DNA from 2 places in the Bordetella holmesii genome. Region 1 is predicted to be linked to the other one. Evidence: predicted binding sites of a transcription regulator. Region 1 holds the regulator's gene; the other holds the start of a gene.
The links. The regulator LexA, encoded in region 1, represses DNA repair genes until DNA is damaged. The targets are predictions, from matches to a motif close to ACTGTATNNNNATACAGT.
Positions count from the first base shown of each region.

Region 2: LK440_RS11600 (PA0069 family radical SAM protein) is a predicted target of LexA. The motif match lies at 1,591-1,608, and genes of this name have one in related genera.

Region 1 is NZ_CP085973.1:1,084,018-1,093,939, forward strand. Features, by position in the region: gene LK440_RS05125 (TIGR00645 family protein) at 1-234, opposite strand, end outside; gene tig (trigger factor) at 462-1,772, shown strand; gene clpP (ATP-dependent Clp endopeptidase proteolytic subunit ClpP) at 1,775-2,428, shown strand; gene clpX (ATP-dependent Clp protease ATP-binding subunit ClpX) at 2,533-3,831, shown strand; gene lon (endopeptidase La) at 3,997-6,426, shown strand; gene LK440_RS05150 (ISL3 family transposase) at 6,477-7,697, opposite strand; gene lexA (transcriptional repressor LexA) at 7,813-8,466, opposite strand; one part of gene LK440_RS05160 (IS3 family transposase) at 8,716-9,584, opposite strand; one part of gene LK440_RS05160 (IS3 family transposase) at 9,584-9,836, opposite strand.
Region 2 is NZ_CP085973.1:2,415,903-2,425,824, forward strand. Features, by position in the region: gene LK440_RS11595 (hypothetical protein) at 1-159, opposite strand, end outside; gene LK440_RS11600 (PA0069 family radical SAM protein) at 241-1,584, opposite strand; gene LK440_RS11605 (sulfate adenylyltransferase subunit 1) at 1,765-3,072, opposite strand; gene cysD (sulfate adenylyltransferase subunit CysD) at 3,086-3,994, opposite strand; gene LK440_RS11615 (phosphoadenylyl-sulfate reductase) at 4,008-4,736, opposite strand; gene LK440_RS11620 (sulfate/molybdate ABC transporter ATP-binding protein) at 4,733-5,797, opposite strand; gene cysW (sulfate ABC transporter permease subunit CysW) at 5,810-6,694, opposite strand; gene cysT (sulfate ABC transporter permease subunit CysT) at 6,691-7,569, opposite strand; gene LK440_RS11635 (sulfate ABC transporter substrate-binding protein) at 7,585-8,610, opposite strand; gene LK440_RS11640 (peroxiredoxin) at 8,797-9,438, opposite strand; gene LK440_RS11645 (acyl-CoA dehydrogenase) at 9,546-9,922, opposite strand, start outside.

The DNA.
Region 1 (9,922 bases):
GACCAGGAGGTTGGAAATCATGACGACATCGATCAGCCCCAGCACCAGGAGCATGATGTCCATCTCGCCGAAGCTATTGGTGTGCGACACCAGATGCCATAGCTCCTTGAGAAACAGAAAGACGTAGACGCCCTGGGCGACGATCAGGCCAAGGTAGAGAGGTAGTTGCAGCCAGCGCGAGCTGAATATCAGGGCCGGCAGAATGCCGAGGCGAGGGGGCTGTTGAGGGTTCATCGTTGCGAGCCTATTTGGTGAAGTGGGATTCAGGCGGCTCGCATTCTAGCAACGGCAGGTGTCGTTTTGCAGGCCACAGTCCCCTCCGGCGAGGCCATCTGCGGGGCGCTACGGGACGGGGATTGGGGTTGTCGGGCGACTTTCCGGTAAAATGGCTGGTTTACCCGGTTCGATTCGTCGTTTGCCGGGTTCGATTTCTTCTCATCCCTCGAAAAATAGGTCTTTTGATGCAGCCTGTGGTTGAAACCCTCTCCGGCCTGGAGCGCCGTGTTGATCTGGCCATTTCCGTGGCCGACGTGGAAAAGGAAGTCCAGGCGCAGCTCAAGCGCGTGGCCCGCACCGCCAAGGTGCCGGGTTTCCGTCCCGGCAAAGCGCCGATGGCTATGCTCGAGCGTAGCCATGGTCCGAGTATCCGCTATGACGTGATCAACTCCCAAGTCGGCCGTGCCTTTGAGCAGGCCGTCGAAGGCGCCAAGCTTCGCGTGGCCGGTAGCCCGTCGTTGGAGCCCAAGACCGAAGGCGTGGACGAAGCCACACTGGCTTTCTCGGCGACGTTCGAAGTCTATCCCGAAGTCGCCGTGCCTGATCTGTCGGGTCTTGCCGTAACGCGCTTCGAAACCGAAGTCAGCGACGCTGAAGTCAACAAGACACTCGATGTTCTGCGCAAGCAGCGTGCTACTTACGAAACTCGCGAAGGCCGTGCCGCGCAAGACGACGACCGCGTCATTCTCGATTTCGCTGGCACGATCGATGGCGTGCCTTTCGAAGGCGGCAAGGCTGAGGACTTCCCCTTCGTTCTGGGCCAGGGCCGTATGTTGCCCGAGTTCGAAGAAGCGGCGCGCGGCCTGAAGGCTGGTGAGACCAAGGTCTTCCCCCTGAGCTTCCCCGAGGACTATCAAGGCAAGGAAGTCGCTGGCAAGACCGCCGAGTTCACGATCACCGTCAAGGAAGTGGCCGAGGCCGTATTGCCTGCTGTCGATGCCGAGTTCGCCAAGTCGCTGGGCCAGGCCGATGCTGACGTCGAAAAGCTCAAGGCTGATATCCGCAGCAACATCGAGCGTGAAGTCAAGGTCCGTTCGCAAGGCCGCACCAAGACCAGCGTGATGGACTCGTTGGTCGACGCTGCCAAGTTTGATGTGCCCAAAGCGCTGGTCGATAACGACGTGCAAGGCCGCATTGCTCAGGCCCGTGAAGAGCTCAAGCAGCGCGGCGTGCCCAATGCCGAAAACATGCCCATGCCGGCAGAGGTATTCGCAGCCGAATCCGAGCGCCGTGTTCGCCTGGGTCTGTTGGTGTCTGAGCTGGTCAAACAAGCTCAGTTGCAGGCCAAGCCGGAGCAGGTTCGCGCCCGCATCGAAGAGTTCGCCCAGAACTACGAGCAGCCCGCTCAGGTTGTCAGCTACTATCTGTCGGACCGCCAGCGCCGCGCCGAGATCGAGGCGATCGTGCTGGAGGACAACGTTGTGGCCTACGTGCTGGAAAAGGCCAAGGTAACCGATGAAAAGGTTCCCTTCGATCAGTTGATGGGGATGGCATAACTATGCAGCGATTCACCGATTTCTATGCGGCAATGTATGGTGGAGCGTCGGTGACGCCCACCGGGCTGGGCTATATCCCCATGGTGGTGGAGCAGTCCGGCCGTGGCGAGCGCGCCTATGACATTTACTCGCGCCTGTTGCGAGAGCGCCTGATTTTTTTGGTCGGGCCTGTCAATGACGCCACGGCCAATCTGGTCGTCGCCCAATTGCTGTTTCTGGAGTCGGAGAATCCTGATAAGGACATTTCCTTCTACATCAACTCGCCCGGCGGGTCGGTGTATGCGGGCATGGCCATTTACGACACCATGCAGTTCGTCAAGCCCGATGTATCCACGTTGTGCACCGGGTTGGCGGCCAGCATGGGTGCATTTCTGTTGGCAGCGGGCAAGAAGGGCAAGCGCTTTTCCTTGCCCAACTCCCGCATCATGATTCACCAGCCCTCGGGCGGCGCCCAGGGGCAGGCCAGCGACATTCAGATCCAGGCCAAGGAAATTCTCGACTTGCGCGAGCGCCTCAACCGCATCCTGGCCGAAAATACCGGTCAGCCGGTCGAGCGCATCGCCATAGACACCGAGCGTGACAACTTCATGTCCGCTCAAGATGCGGTATCGTATGGCTTGGTAGACAAGGTTCTGGCCCGACGCGAAGACGTTTGATACGTTTTTGCCTGGCTTGCAGGCCCTGCCGCCACGTCCGATAAGCGTTACATGCATTCCCCGGCAACGGGGAGTGCATCTCCTACCAGAGACTAGAAACACTTATGCCTGAAAAAAAGGGATCGGCAGACGCAAAAGTGCTGCATTGCTCTTTCTGCAACAAGAGCCAGCATGAGGTCCGCAAGCTGATCGCAGGTCCGTCTGTATTCATCTGCGATGAGTGCATCGACCTTTGCAATGACATCATCCGTGAGGAAGCGCAGGCGACCGCGCGCGCGGCGATTCGTTCCGAATTGCCGACTCCGGTTGAGATCAAATCCTTCCTGGACCAGTACGTCATCGGTCAGACCGGCCCTAAGCGCATGTTGGCGGTAGCGGTTTACAACCATTACAAGCGCATCCGGCATGGCGAGATCAAGGGCGATGAGGTCGAGCTGTCCAAGAGCAACATCATGCTGATCGGGCCCACGGGCTCGGGCAAGACGTTGCTGGCGCAAACGCTTGCACGCATGCTCAACGTCCCCTTCGTGATGGCCGACGCCACTACCTTGACCGAGGCTGGTTATGTTGGCGAAGACGTCGAGAACATCATCCAGAAGTTGCTGCAGAACTGCAATTACGACGTCGAGAAGGCCCAGCGGGCCATCATCTATATCGATGAGATCGACAAGATTTCGCGCAAGTCTGATAACCCGTCCATCACCCGCGACGTATCGGGCGAAGGCGTGCAGCAGGCGCTTCTGAAACTCATCGAAGGCACGGTGGCTTCCGTGCCTCCGCAAGGCGGGCGCAAACACCCCAACCAGGACTTCGTCCAGGTGGACACGACGAATATCCTGTTCATCGTAGGTGGTGCCTTCGACGGGCTGGAAAAAGTCATCCGCGACCGCACGGAAAAATCCGGTATCGGGTTTTCGGCTTCGGTTCGGGCCAAATCCGAGCGTGGCGTGGGCGAACTCTTCAGTGAAGCCGAGCCGGAGGATCTGGTCAGGTTTGGCCTGATTCCGGAACTGGTCGGCCGCCTGCCGGTCGTGGCCACGCTCGATGAGCTCGACGAGGCTGCACTGGTGCAGATTCTTACCGAGCCCAAGAATGCGCTGGTCAAGCAGTTCCAGAAGCTTTTTGCCATGGAAGGAGCCGAGCTGGATATCCGGCCGGATGCTCTGACGGCAATCGCGCGCAAGGCGCTCAAGCGCAAGACCGGCGCGCGTGGATTGCGCTCGATCCTTGAGTCGGCGTTGCTCGACACCATGTATGACTTACCCTCGCAGGGCAATGTCAGTCGCGCCGTTCTCGATGGCAACGCCATCGAAGGCGGGGGCAAGCCCCTGCTGATCTACGCCGACGAGGGTGCTGAGTCTGCCAAGGCAGGCCAAGGCGAGGTCCGAGACGCGGCGGCCTGAGCCGCATGCTCTGCAAAAAACCCGTCATTGGCGGGTTTTTTTGCATCTTGATGCGGCCGCGTAATCAGCATCTTGATTTTTGGGCTATCGTTCCCATATCAGACGTAACCGACCTCGGGCCTATGCAGCCCTTGTGTCCCTCTCATTCACTCTGAGGAACCCCCTATGTCTGCGAGCCAGACCCTGCCTTCAGATCCGATTGACTTGCCCCTGTTGCCTCTGCGCGACGTGGTGGTGTTTCCGCACATGGTTATTCCGCTGTTCGTCGGGCGCCCGCGCTCGATCCGTGCGCTGGAAGTGGCGATGGAAGCGGGTAAAAGCATCATGCTGGTGGCGCAGAAGTCCGCCGGTAAGGATGACCCCACTCCGGAAGACGTCTACGACATCGGTTGCGTAGCCAGTATTCTGCAGATGCTCAAGCTGCCCGATGGCACCGTCAAAGTGCTGGTCGAGGGCAGCCAGCGCGCGCGCATCGACAGCATTCAGGATGCTGACTCGCACTTTACCTGCCAGGTCACGCCGATCGCGCCCGACGCCACGGCAGGCCCCGAGGCGGAGGCGTTACGCCGTGCCATCGTGGCGCAGTTCGAGCAGTACGTGAAGCTCAACAAGAAGATTCCGCCCGAGATCCTGACCTCGTTGGCGGGTATCGACGACGCCGGCCGCTTGGCCGACACCATCGCTGCGCATCTGCCGCTCAAGCTTGAGCAAAAGCAGAAGATGCTCGAAATCGTGCCCACGGCCGAGCGCCTTGAGGGGCTGCTCGCGCAGCTGGAAACCGAAATCGACATTCTGCAGGTCGAAAAGCGCATCCGTGGCCGCGTCAAGAAGCAGATGGAGAAGAGCAAGCGCGACTACTATCTGAATGAGCAGGTCAAGGCCATTCAGAAGGAGTTGGGCGAGGGCGAAGAGGGCGCTGATCTCGAAGAGCTCGAAAAGAAGATCATCGCCGCGCACATGCCCAAAGAGGCGCGCAAGAAGGCCGACGCTGAGCTCAAAAAGCTCAAGCTCATGTCGCCGATGTCCGCCGAAGCCACGGTGGTGCGCAACTACATCGACACGATCATCAATCTTCCCTGGAAGAAGAAAAGCAAGATCAACAACTCGATCGCCAATGCCGAGCGGGTGCTGGACGATGACCACTATGGCCTGGAGAAGGTCAAAGAGCGCATTCTCGAGTATCTTGGGGTGCAACAGCGTGTCGACAAGGTCAAGGCGCCTATCCTGTGTCTGGTGGGCCCTCCGGGCGTGGGTAAGACCTCGCTGGGACAGTCCATTGCCAAGGCGACCAACCGGAAGTTCGTCCGGATGGCGTTAGGTGGCGTGCGCGACGAGGCCGAGATCCGTGGGCACCGTCGGACGTACATCGGCTCCATGCCGGGCAAGATCTTGCAGAACATGTCCAAGGTGGCCGTTCGCAATCCGCTCTTCCTGCTCGATGAGATTGACAAGCTGGGCATGGATTTTCGCGGCGACCCGTCGTCGGCATTGCTTGAGGTCCTGGATCCGGAACAGAATCACACCTTCCAGGATCATTACATCGAGGTGGACTTTGATCTGTCCGACGTGATGTTCGTGGCGACCAGCAATACGCTGAATATTCCGCCGGCCTTGCTTGATCGTATGGAAGTGATTCGTCTGTCGGGTTACACCGAAGAAGAGAAAATCCATATCGGCAGCGATCATTTGTTGCCCAAGCTGATGAAGAACAACGGCGTGAAGGAAAACGAACTGACGGTCGAAGAAAGCGCGTTGCGCGACATCGTGCGTTATTACACGCGTGAAGCGGGAGTGCGTTCGCTCGAACGAGAAGTGGGCAAGATATGCCGCAAAGTGGTCAAGCAATTGCTTACGGCAAAGGATAAGGGCGAGCCTGAGACCGGCCCGGTCGTGGTCAATGCCGAGAACCTCGATGCCTATCTCGGCGTGCGCCGTTATACGTTTGGCATGGCTGAGAAAGAGAACCAGATCGGGCAGGTGACCGGTTTGGCGTGGACCGAGGTGGGCGGCGATCTGCTGACCATTGAAGTGGCGGACATGCCCGGTAAAGGCAATATTCAGCGCACGGGTTCGCTGGGCGACGTCATGAAAGAGTCGGTGGAAGCGGCCCGTACCGTAGTGCGGTCGCGGGCTCGCCGTCTGGGCTTTGCCGATAGCGTGTTCGAGAAGCACGACATGCACGTCCACGTTCCTGAAGGCGCCACGCCTAAGGATGGGCCGTCGGCGGGTATCGCCATCACTACGGCCATGGTGTCGGCGCTGTCGCGCATCCCGGTGCGCGCGGATGTTGCCATGACCGGCGAGATCACCCTGCGAGGCGAGGTTCTGCCTATTGGTGGCCTGAAGGAAAAGCTTCTGGCAGCGCACCGCGGTGGCATCAAGACCGTGTTGATACCGGAAGAAAACGTCAAGGATCTCGCAGAGATTCCAGACAACGTGAAGAACTGCTTGGAGATCGTGCCGGTGCGCTGGATCGACAAGGTGCTGGAAATGGCGCTGGAGCGTCTGCCCGAGCCCTTGGCCGATGAAGAGCCCGTCAAGGAAACCATTGTCAGCAAGCCAGTGGAGTCAGGCGATCCCGTGCTCAAGCACTGATCCGCCAAAAAAACCCCCGCCATCTCAAGATGGCGGGGGTTTTTTTTGGTTCATCGAGGAATACCGGGGAATGCAGACCGGATCTTGAGGAAGAAGTACTCCTGATCGCGGTAGCCGTAGGCGCGGCGCTTGATGACTTTGATGGTGTTGTTGATGCCCTCGACGATGCTGGTGTTGAGCCGGTGGCGACAGCGAGACAGAATCCCGTGCAGATAGGCTTTTAGCTTGAGCGCGAAGTGAGCCAAGGCGGCGATGCCGCTGCCCTGAGCCTGTTGCAGCCAGTGATCCCATGCCTGGCGGGCGTAGCCGGGGTGTTGGTAGAACCACAGCTGTTTGAGCTCATCGCGCATCAGATAAGCGGTGAGCAAGGGCTGGTTGGCCTGGAGCAACTCGTCCAACTTTACCGATTGGCACGGATCGAGGTTTTTGCGATTGCGCAGCAGTAGCCAGCGACTGGACTTGATCACCCGGCGGGCCGGCTTGTCGTGCCGCAACTGGTTCGCTTGGTCTACACGCACCCGGTCTATCACTTCACGGCCGTACTTGGCCACGACGTGGAACAGGTCGTAGACGATCTCGGCGTTGGGGCAGTTGGCCTGGATCTCCAGCTCATAGGCCGTCGTCATGTCGATCGCTACGGCCCGGATCTGCTGGGCAACCCCAGTTGGCAGTTGTTCGAAGAAGGCTCTGGCCGTCTCGCGCGAGCGGCCATCACCGATCCATAGCACCTGACGGCGGATCGGATCGACAACGACCGTGGCATAACGATGGCCCTTGTGTAGAGCGAACTCGTCCATCGCTAGGTAGTGGATCTGGCTCCAGTCCGGCTCTTGGATCGCCCGTCGCAGCAGGGCCTTGTCCAGCGCCTTGACCGTGTGCCAACCCAGTTGGAAGAAGCGCGCCACGGCCAGAATGTTGCTGGACTCAAGCAACTGGCTGACCGCCTCGGCCAGCCGGTCGGTCACTCGCTGGTAACGGCCCAGCCAGCTCAGCCTCTCCAGATGCGGTCCACCGCACTGCTCGCACCAGACCCGCCGACGCGGCACTACCAGCGTCACTCGCAGCGCCATTAGCGGCAGATCCCGCACCCGGCGCGTGGTCGTCTCATGCACCTGCCGACATCGGTTGCCGCAGTGCTCGCAGTGCATCGTTCGCGCTGAAGGCTTCAGGTAAATCGTGACCGTCCGGCTCTCACCTTCAGGCCACACGACCCGCTCCACCCGATAACCTTCCCACCCACCCAACCTCTCGATCGTCTTGCGGTCCAGCATGATCCCGGCCTTGATCCTTGAAAAATCAAGGATCAAGCGTAACGGCAATCAAGCACGGCTCCACGCTATTCCGCGATGAACCTTTTTTATGGCTGCTGTTTTTGTGCGGGCTGCGTCAGTGCAGGCTATGGGTGCGAATCAAGCCCACCGCGATGCCTTCCAGTGCGAACTCGTCGTCCGGGCTCAACACGATGGGTGCGAACTCGGGGTTTTCGGGGAGCAGCTCGATACGGCTGCCGTGGCGTTGCAGGCGTTTGACGGTGACATCGTCGCCGAGGCGCGCCACGACGATTTGGCCGTTGCGCGCTTCAGCCGCCTTTTTGACCGCCAGCAGATCGCCCTCGAGTATGCCTGCATCGCGCATGCTCATGCCGCGGACTTTGAGCAGGTAGTCAGGGGCTTGGGCAAACAGGCCTGGATCCACGCCCACCTCGCGTTCGACATGTTCGGCCGCGAGGATGGGCGAGCCGGCAGCTACGCGTCCCACGAGTGGCAGCAATAACTGCGCCAGAGCAGGGTGGGGCAGCAGAGCCTGGCTGGGCGCACTGGGCTCGGGCCCTTTGAGGCGGATGCCACGCGAGGCACCGGCGGTCAGTTCAATGGCGCCCTTGCGTGCCAGCGCCTTGAGGTGGTCTTCAGCGGCATTGGGCGACCGGAAGCCCAGCGCCTGTGCGATCTCGGCGCGCGTGGGGGGAAAGCCGGTACGGGCGACGGTTTGCCGGATCAGGTCGAGAATTTCCTGCTGGCGATCCGTGAGTTTGGTGGCCATGGTAATGATCCCAATGATGGCCCGGGGCTTGTGTGAACCACGGACTGTATGTATATACAGCGTGATTCTGGGGGACACAGCTGAAAAATGCAAGCGATGCCAGGGCGATACTCCCGTTTCTAGCGACTACCGCAAGCAGGGGACGCTACGCGGTCATGGCTGGCCCCTGGTTTGCGGTCGATTCGCGCAAAGCCATCGTCAGATACTCAGGATTGGCACATCCAAGGTGTGGTTGACCTGCCCCCAGATTTAGTACGGCACCGACATAGAGCCCAGGGGTAAAAGACCTTCTTTCTGATGAGCCTGCACGAATTGCGCCGGCGTTAAATATCCGAGCGCGCTGTGAGGCCGATCGGTGTTGTACTCGACTCGCCAGTTTTCGATCAAGCTTTTAGCCTGTCGCAGGGACAAGAACCAGTGCTCGTTAAGGCATTCGTCGCGGAACTTGCCGTTGAAACTTTCGATATAAGCGTTCTCCACCGGCTTACCCGGCCGAATAAACGACAGCTTTACGCCTGCTTGGTAGGCCCAGGCGTCCAAGGCTCTTCCGGCGAACTCTGGCCCGTTGTCCACGGTAATAGATCGCGGCAGGCCACGCATCTCCGCCAGCCGTTGCAGCACCATGGCAACACGCAGTCCCGGCAACGACGTATCGACCTCGATGGCCAGGCATTCGCGAGTGTAGTCATCGACGATAGTCAAACAGCGGAATCGGCGGCCATAGGCTAGGCCGTCGGCCACAAAGTCCATTGACCAACTCTGATTCGGCGCGATTGCCGCTGGGCGAACCACGCGCTCGGTCGCCGCGATTCGCTTACGCTTTCGTTTTCGCACGCTTAACCCTGCCAGACTGTACAGCCGCCAGATTCGCTTGTGATTTGCTTGCCAGCCTTCGCGACGTAAGAGCACATGGATCCTCCGATAGCCGTAGCGTCGTTTCGCCACTGCCATCTCTTTCATGCGCTCGGTCAGCGCAGCATCGCCTGAGCGTGTGCTCTCGTAGGCAAACAGCGACCGCGAAATTCCTACCAGCCCACAGGCCCGGGTAACACCCATGCTGCGCTCGGTCATTAATGTCCTGACCGCCTCGCGTTTGGCCTGCGGGCTGACTACTTTCGGCTTAGCAGATCCTGAAGCGCCGCCTTGTCCAGCATCGACTCGGCCAACAGCTTCTTGAGCTTGTTGTTCTCCTGCTCCAGCTCCTTGAGCCTCTGAGCGTCCGACACCGTCATGCCACCGAACTTCGCCTTCCAGTTGTAGTACGTTGCCTCGGAGATTCCATGCTTGCGGCACAACTCTGCGGGCTTGGCACCTGCATCGGCTTCCTTGAGCACGCCGATGATTTGCTCTTCCGTAAATCGTTTCTTCATTGCCATTCCTTTGGGAACGGACTCTACATCGATTTCGTACTAATCACGGGGAGCAGGTCATGGTGTCGCAATGTACATGCTCCATA
Region 2 (9,922 bases), 1.3 Mb from region 1:
ATCATCCGGTGCGGCAGCGGGCTGGGCCGGCGCCTGAAATGGCCATGCCGGAGCACGCGCCGGAGAGGTTCCGGAAACGGGTCGGGATAGGGGCCGTGGGCGAGGTGCTGCCGGGCGATGAGCAAGCAATGCATCTGCGGGAAGGGTAACCGTCGTCATGATGACTCTCCTAGTGCGCCTGCCAGGCCCTGCCCGGCGTGGGGTGTCCGACCATGGACATGTTTAAGAAACTGCCTTGGATCAATCTTCGAATAACGCCATCTGACCCGCCTCACGCGCGGCGTCGCTGGCGCTGCCCCGTCCACGACGCACTGTCGCAGCGATAACGGGTGGCACAAAGTGGTCGAGCGCCAGTTCGGGTCGCAGCCTGCCCAGACCCAGATTGCGCACCGCCAGCTCAAAGCGCTGCCGCAGCAAATCCGCCCAGATTCCCGTGCCGCGCATGCGCGTATCAAAACTGCTGTCATTGCGCTTGCCCTCTCGCATGTCTTCGATACGGTGCAAAACACGCTGAGCACGATCGGGAAAGTGCGTGTGCAGCCAGGTTTCGAAAACGTCCTTCACCTCCCAGGGCAGACGCACCACGGTATAGCTGGCCGAGCAGGCGCCGGCTGCCGATGCCGCCTCCAGAATCTGCTCCATGGACTCGTCATTGATGAAGGGAATCACCGGCGCAACCAGCACGCCCACCGGGATACCGGCCTCGGCCAGCTTGCGCACGGTCTCGATGCGGCGCCAGGGAGCAGACGCACGTGGTTCCAGGGTGCGGGCCATGTCGGCGTCCAACGTGGTGATGCTGATGAAAACCGTCACCAGTCGATCGCGCGCCAACGTGGTCAGCAGATCGAGGTCGCGTTCGACCAGAGAGTTTTTGGTGACCAGCGTCAGGGGGTGACGGGTCTCGACCATGAGTTCAAGCAGGCCACGGGTCAAGCGCCAGGTGCGTTCGATGGGTTGATAGACATCCGTTGCCGAGCCGATATTGATCGGCGACACCTTGTAACTGGGGCGCGCCAGCTCGGCACGCAATGCCTGGACGGCGTTGGCTTTGGCGACCAGCCGGGTTTCGAAGTCCAGGCCGGGCGAATAGCCCAGGTAGGCATGTGTAGGCCTGGCATAGCAGTAGACGCAGCCGTGCTCACAGCCGCGGTAAGGATTGACCGCCACATCAAACGGAATGTCCGGAGAATCGTTGCGTGACAGGAGCTTGCGCGCCTGCTCCGGCCGCACCGTGGTGCGCGGCACGGCCACTACCGGGATGAAATGTTGCGTCGCAGACTGCGGCAGGCCCACCGCTGCGGATGGCCTGCCCGGTTCCGGAGCCATCTCCGTGACACCGAGTGCCTCGGCCTCTGCGGGTTCGGAGCGGGGTGGGCGCTTGGGTTCATCCTGGATCTCGTCCAGGGACGCATCGAAGGCTGCGGGCGAATCATCGCCGCCAAACCAGCCGTCATCGAAGGCCTCGCGCTCGACCTGCTCGAAGCGGTGGCGAACATTAGTAACCGCACCCCGACCGCGCGAGGCGGCGGGGGCGGCAGCCGGGGACCCATAACCGGCGGAAAGCGAATGTTCGGTGCTCATCATGGATGTACTGTACAAAAACACAGTACTTTTGACAAGCCCTACGTCCTCGCAAGAACCACGAGACGACTGTACCCCAACTGCCGCCAGGCGTGCACGGAATTCATTTCACGTACTGGAAAACGCCTGGAAAGCCGCTGCAGGAAAGGGTTTGGACAAAAAACAACAGGCCGCCCGGGCGCTTCACCCGCGGCGCAGAATCATCCCGGCTGCAGCCGTCTGATGCGTGGCGGCGTCGATCAGGATGAAGGCCCCGGTACCCGGCACATCCCGGTAGTCATCGACGGCCAGCGACTCGCGCGTAACAAACGACACACGGCCGATATCGTTCATGTCCAGTTTGCCCTGTGCGTCATCGACCTCCTGCAGTTCATGGATATCGCGCCGCGTGAGCACGCCGCGTATCTTGGCCGACGTCAGGCGCGTGCCTTGCTTGAGCAGATACTTGCGCGCCGAATTCAAGGGATGGTTGTCGAGCCAGCAGACTTCGGCGTCGAACTCCCGCGTCACGCTCGCCGGTGCGGCAGCATGGGTGATGATGTCGCCGCGCGACACGTCCACATCCCGATCGAGTATGACGGTCACTGAGTCGCCGCTGACGGCTTCGGCCACGTTGCGGTCGAACACCCGCAACGCGGCCACGCGCGCCGCCACACCCGAAGGTTGCACCAGGATCTCATCGCCAACGGCCAGCGTGCCGCTGGCCACGCGGCCAGCATAGCCGCGAAAATCGTCGGCTCGATCGCCGTCATGCCGCATGACCCACTGCACCGGAAAGCGCAGCGGCAAGACCGAACCGTCGGCACCCTGCTCCAGGCTCTCCAGCAAGATCAACAGCGGCGGCCCTTCGTACCAGGGTGTGCGGCTCGACGGGTGCACCACGTTGTCGCCATTGAGCGCCGACAGCGGCAGGATATGAAAGTGCGGCAAATCCAGCTTGCCCGCCAACTCAGCGTAGGCCGCTGAGATGCGCTCGAACACAGCTGGATCCCAGTCCACGAGATCCATCTTATTGACAGCCACCACGATGTGGCGAATACCCAGCAGGCGTGCAATGGTGCTGCGCCGCTTGGTCTGAGGCAGCAGTTTGCCGTCGGCCGCGCGGGTGGCATCGATCAGAATGATGGCCGCGTCGGCGGTGGAGGCGCCCGTCACCATATTGCGCGTGTACTGCTCATGTCCGGGCGCATCGGCCACGATGAACTTCCGTGACGGCGTGGCGAAGTAGCGATAAGCCACGTCGATGGTGATGCCCTGCTCGCGCTCGGCCTCCAGGCCATCGGTCAGCAAGGACAGATCGATACCGTCGCCGGCCACGCGTTTATGCTTGGCACGCGAAATCGCGTCGATCTGGTCGGCGAACACACCCTTGCTGTCAAAAAGCAGGCGGCCGATCAGGGTGGATTTGCCGTCGTCCACCGATCCAGCAGTGATCAGGCGCAGCACGCCGCGATCGGCGCCCGACAGAAAAGAATCGTTGATTGCATTCATGATGTCTTCCGGTTCAGAAATAGCCTTCGCGCTTGCGTCGTTCCATCGACGCTTCGGAAGTCTGATCGTCCATGCGGGTTGCGCCGCGCTCTGTGATGTCGGTCACGGCCGTCTCGGCGATGATGGCCAGCGGATCTGCCGCCTCGGAAGCCACCGGGCAGGTGCAGGAAATGTCACCGACGGTGCGAAAGCGCACGTCCAGCGTTTCGATGCTTTCGCCTTCGGCCGGCTGCGTCAGCCGCGTGACCGGCACCAACAGTCCGCGGCGCCGCACCACCTCGCGTCGATGGCTGTAATAAATCGATGGCAATGCCAGGTTCTCGCGATGGATGTACTGCCAGACGTCGAGTTCGGTCCAGTTCGAGATGGGAAAGACCCGCATGTTCTCGCCCGGATGCACCCGCGTGTTGAAGAGGTTCCAGAGCTCGGGACGCTGGGCCTTGGGATCCCACTGACCGAACTCGTCCCTGAACGAGAAGATGCGCTCCTTGGCGCGCGCTTTCTCCTCATCACGCCGCGCCCCGCCGATGCAGGCATCAAACCCCAACTCCTCGATGGCCTCAAGCAGCGTGACGGCCTGAGCCGCATTGCGCGAGTCTGTTTCGCGGCGCAGCACCACACTGCCGCGCGCGATGGAGTCCTCGACACGACGCACGATCAACTGCTCGCCCAACTGCCCGGCGCGCTCATCGCGAAAGGCGATGACTTCCTCGAAATTGTGCCCGGTGTCGATATGCATCAGGGGAAACGGAAAGCGCCCCGGCCGGAAGGCTTTCTCCGCCAGGCGCAGCAGCACCACGGAGTCCTTGCCACCGGAAAACAGCAGTACGGGCTTGGCGCATTCGGCAGCCACTTCACGCAAAATAAAAATAGCCTCAGATTCCAGCCAATCGAGATGGCTGCGTTGGGCAACTAAAGACATGATGTTTCCTTTCTCAATTCACAGCTATCGGAATGTGGCGGCGGTTGCCCTCATGCAAACCGCACTCTTTGGAATCCGAACTCTCCCACCACCAGCGGCCGGCGCGCAGATCCTCTCCGGGGCGAATCGCACGCGTACAGGGATCGCAACCGATAGAGGGGTAGCCCTGGTCATGCAGCGGGTTGTAGGGGATATCCAGCGCGCGGATGACCGCCCAGACCTCGTCCTCGCTCCAGTCGGCCAGGGGGTTGAACTTATACAGTCCGAACACGGGATCCGGCTCCTCGGCGGGCAACTCCCCGCGCGTGATGGCCTGAGACCGGCGCTGTCCGGTGATCCAGGCGCTACGCCCGGCCAACGCCCGAGACAGTGGTTCCACCTTGCGGATCTGGCAACAGGCTTTACGCAACTCCACGCTTTCATAAAAGGCGAAGGCGCCATGCTCGGACACGTGTTCACTGACCGCTTGCTCCTGGGGATGCATGACGGTGATATCACGCCCATAGCGCTGGCGCACCGTCTCCAGCATGCCCAGCGTCTGCGGATGCAGCCGGCCGGTATCCAGCGTGAATATCTCCAGCGGCAGCAGGTTCTGCTCGATGGCATGGATCAAGATCATGTCCTCGGCGGCCAGCGAGCAAGCCAAGGCGGCGTCGGGATGCCGGCGCGCAATGTCGGCCAGCGTGGCCTTGAGAGTCTCCCAGCACGCTGCCGTCTCGGAGTTAAGAGCAGAATGGCTCATGGTTGTGTGGCAAATACCCTGGCGCGGCGTGGACGAGCCAGCAGGGCATCGCCCTCCTTCAAGTTGAGTTCGCGAAATACGTGTTCCGGCACTTCGGCTTCGATCGCGGTGGCGGCATCCTCGCGCGTCAGCTCCAGATAGGCACTGGGGCCAGCGAGATAGGCATGCGCCAAGCGCACAGGGATGCCCGGCGCCTGCGGCGCATAGCGCACCACGTCGATCTCGTGCGGCCGCACATAGGCCGTCGCTGCCAGCAAACCGGGCTGATCCAACCCGGGCGCCGGCAACGCCAGATCGGCATGACGCCAGATGCCCTCGCTGGCCTGGCCCGCCAGTTGGTTCACGTCGCCCAGAAAGCCATACACAAAAGGCGTGGCCGGCGCCTCCCAGACCTCGCGCGGGCTACCGATCTGTTCGATTCGACCGGCATTCATCAGCACCACACGATCAGAAACCTCCAGCGCCTCTTCCTGATCATGCGTGACAAAGACGCTGGCCACGTGCAGCTCATCGTGCAGGCGGCGCAACCATCGGCGCAACTCTTTGCGCACTTTGGCGTCCAGTGCTCCGAAGGGCTCATCGAGCAGCAGCACGCGTGGCTCGACGGCCAGCGCGCGAGCCAACGCGATACGCTGACGCTGGCCGCCGGACAACTGAGCGGGATAGCGGTCCGCCAGCCAATCCAGTTGCACCAGTTGCAACAGTTCACGGACCTTGACACGGATCTGCGCCTCGGAGGGGCGCTGCGAGCGATGCTTGACCCGCAGGCCAAAGGCAACGTTCTCAAAGACCGTCATATGCTTGAACAAGGCGTAATGCTGAAACACGAAACCTACTTGCCGCTGTCGAACATCGACCGCCGTGGCGTCCTCACCCGAGAACAGAACGCTGCCGCTGTCGGCGCTCTCCAATCCAGCGATGATGCGCAGCAACGTGGTCTTGCCGCAGCCCGAGGGCCCCAACAACGCAACCAGTTCTCCAGTCTCGATATGCAGTGACACGTTATCCAGCGCCCGAAAATCATTGAAGCGCTTGGACAAGTTCTTGACTTCGATACTCATGTTTTCCCCCGATCAGACGGCTTGCGGCTGCTGCACCGCCAGCGGCGAGGCTTCCAGCGGCTGCTCGCCTTGAGCCAACAGGCGTTGGTTTCGCCACTCGATGAAATTCTTGGCCACCAGCGTCACCAGGGCCAGCAATGCCAGCAACGAGGCCACCGCAAAGGCAGCCGAGAACTGGTACTCGTTGTAGAGGATCTCCACATGCAGAGTCATGGTGTTGGTCAGGCCCCGAACCTGTCCGGAGACGACCGACACCGCACCAAACTCACCCATGGCGCGCGCATTGGCCAGGATGGCCCCATACAGCAGGCCCCACTTGATGTTGGGCAGCGTGATGCGCCAGAAAATCTGCCACCCCGTCGCGCCCAGAGTCAGCGCCGCCTGCTCTTCTTCGCTGCCTTGCGCCTGCATCAGCGGAATCAGCTCACGCGCCACGAACGGAAAGGTGACGAACAACGTTGCCAGAATGACCCCCGGCACGGCGTAGACAATCTTCAGATCGTGGTCCTGCAACCACGGCCCGAACCAGCCCTGCGACCCGAACAGCAGAACAAAGATCAGCCCGGCCACCACGGGTGAAACCGAAAACGGAAGATCGATGAGCGTGATCAGGAACTGCTTGCCGCGGAACTGGAACTTCGTGATTGCCCACGCTGCCGCCACACCGAACACCAGGTTCAACGGCAGCGAAATCGCAGCCACCCACAATGTCAGACTGATGGCCGACAAGGCATCCGGCTCGGTGATGGCCGCCAGATACGTCTGCCAGCCCTTGCGGAAGGCCTCCGTGAACACGGCTGCCAGCGGCACGAACAGAAACAACGTCAGAAACGCCAAGCCGAGAAACAGCAAAATGCCTCGCACCCATCGCGGCTCGGTCAAGTGATCAGGTCTCATGCCAGCCTGCCTCCGCTGCGCGCCTGCCAGCCTTGCAGCAGGTTGATGATGAGCAAGAGCAAGAAGGACACCCCCAACAAGACGCTGGCGATGGCCGCTGCGCCCGCATAATCAAACTGCTCCAGCTTGACGATGATCAGCAAGGGCGTGATTTCCGACACCATGGGCATATTGCCTGCGATAAAAATCACCGAGCCGTACTCGCCGACGGCCCGCGCGAAGGCCAGCGCAAAACCGGTCAAAAGCGCAGGGGTCAACGCCGGCACCAGCACTCTCCGGATGGTCTGCCAGCGCCCGGCGCCAAGGCTGGCAGCGGCCTCCTCGATCTCGCGTTCGATATCTTCGAGGACAGGCTGCACGGTGCGCACCACGAACGGCACGCCGATGAAGATGAGCGCCACCACGATCCCCAAAGGCGTAAAGGCCACTTTCAAGCCCAACCAACGCTCCAGCGGCGCGCCCAGCCAACCGTTGGAGGAATAGATCACCGTCAGGGCGATGCCCGCGACCGCAGTCGGCAAGGCGAAAGGCAGATCCACCAGCGCATCGACGATGCGCTTGCCGGGAAAGCGATAACGCACCAGTATCCAGGCCACGATGGTGCCAAAAACCAGATTGACCAGCGCCGCGACGAAGGCCGCGCCAAAAGTCAGCCGGTATGAGGCCAGCACCCTAGGCGCGGTGACCGTATCCCAAAATCCCGCCCAACCCAGATGCGCACTCTTGATGGGCAAGGTAGCCAGCGGGATGAGCACCAGCACACTCAGGTAGAACACTGCATAACCCATGGAAATGCCAAAACCCGGCAGCACGCCGGGGCTTTTGCGGACAGGGCGGGCGCCCACGCCCGCCGCCGGATGAACAATGGCACTCATCGCGAACCCGTTTCCTTACTTGGGTTGATAAACCTGATCAAAGCTGCCGCCATCACTGAAGTGGTCTTTCTGCGCCTTGCGCCAGCCACCGAAGATGGGGTCATCTATCGTGACCAGGTTGAGTTTGGGAAAACGGTTTTCGTACTTGGCGGCCACCGTCTTGTCGATCGGCCGGTAATAGTTCTTGGCGATGATTTCCTGCGCCTGGGGCGTGTACAGGAATTCCAGGTAGGCCTGGGCTGCCTGACGAGTGCCCTTTTTGTCGACGACCTTATCCACGACGGCCACGGGCGGCTCGGCCAGGATGGACAACGAAGGCACGACGATGTCGAACTTGTCCGGACCCAATTCTTCCTGTGCCAGGAAGGCTTCGTTTTCCCAAGCCAGCAGCACATCGCCCACGCCGCGCTCGACGAAAGTCGTGGTGGCGCCACGAGCGCCCGTATCCAGCACCGGCACATGCTTGAGCAGGTCGCCCACGAACTGGCGCGCACTGGCTTCGCTGCCGCCGGGTTTCTTCAGGGCATAGGCCCAGGCAGCCAGGTAGTTCCAACGTGCGCCGCCGGAGGTCTTCGGATTGGGCGTGATCACCTGGACACCTGGTTTGAGCAGATCATCCCAGTCGGCGATCTGCTTAGGGTTGCCCTTGCGCACCAGGAAGACGATGGTCGAGGTATAGGGCGAGCTGTTTTGCGGCAGACGCTTCTGCCAGTCTTGCGGCAAGAGACCGCGATCGGCAACGGCGTCAATGTCATAGGCCAGGGCCAGGGTGACGACGTCGGCATCCAGTCCGTCGATCACCGAACGCGCCTGGCGCCCCGAACCACCATGCGACTGGCGAATGGTCAAATCCACGCCTGCTTTGGCCTTGTAATCCTTTATGAAGGCGTCATCGACGGCACGATACAGCTCGCGCGTCGGGTCATAGGAAACGTTGAGCAGCGTCTGCTTGCTCTGCGCCATGGCCTGAGGTAGGCCTAGCGTAAACGTGGCTGCCAACGTAATGGCGGCGGTCCAGAATCCTGCGGTACGGGAGGGCATGTTCGTTTCCTTTCTTGTTCGAGGGGCAATGCCTGCAGTGTGTAAGCCCAACCAACTGAAAGGAACGAATCATTTTTTGATTACTCATCGTTAGAAGCGATATAGCCCTATCGGGGCCTGATGCACGAGGCCGCACCAAGCAAACGGGCCGCCCGAAGGCGGCCCGCAGAGGTCACTGCAATGCTTTTACTTATTAGGCTGGGGGGTAATGCGCAGATAGGGACGCACGGCCTTATAGCCTTTGGGGAATTTTTCCTTGATGACGGCCTCGTCCTTCAGGGAAGGCACGATGATCACGTCGTCACCATCCTGCCAATTGACCGGTGTGGCCACGCTGTGGCTGTCAGTCAATTGCAGGGAATCGATCACGCGCAGGATTTCATTGAAATTGCGCCCCGTGCTGGCCGGATAGGTAATGATGAGGCGGATCTTCTTGGCCGGATCGATGATGAACACCGAGCGCACGGTCAGCGTGGCGTTGGCGTTCGGATGAATCATGTCGTAGAGCTCGGAGACCTTGCGATCCTCATCGGCCAGGATGGGGAAATTGACCCGGGTCGATTGCGTATCGTTGATGTCATCGATCCACTTGCTGTGGGACTCTTCACCATCGACGGACAGGGCCAGCACCTTCACGCCACGCTTGGCGAATTCATCAGCCAACTTGGCGGTGTAACCCAGTTCGGTGGTGCAAACCGGCGTGAAATCGGCGGGATGCGAAAACAACACGCCCCAATTGTCACCGAGGTAGTCATACAGGCGCAGTGTGCCTATGGACGATTTCTGTTCGAAGTCGGGCGCGGTATCGCCCAGACGAAGGTGTGCCATGGAAAATCTCCTGCTTGAGGTTGCCGGCAATATGATTTTGTCATCAAACCCACGGAGGGGGAAATAAGCAAACCATATAACCTTATGTTGTATTGCAACGGGAAGCGTCAGGCCACTGCGGCCCAATCAGCGGCCGTATCTGCCACCTGCCCGGCTCGCACCGCCGCCGACAATGAAAGCGCACGCGGCAGGATATGAGCCCCGTAAAACAGCGCTGAACCCAGTTTCTGCCGATAAAAGCCATCATCGCTGCCTTCGGCCAGCCGACGGTTGCACACCAGCGCCGCACGCGCCATCTGCCAGCCACCGTGGACCACACCTGCCAGCATCAAATACGGCACACTGCCCGAAAACACGGCACGCACATGGTCGACGGCGTGTAGCAGAACATACTCGACCGCCGCCTCATAAGCCTGGATGGCCTGATCAAAATGATCCCGCAACAGGCAAAGTCCTTCACGACTTTCGGCATCGGCACGGGTGG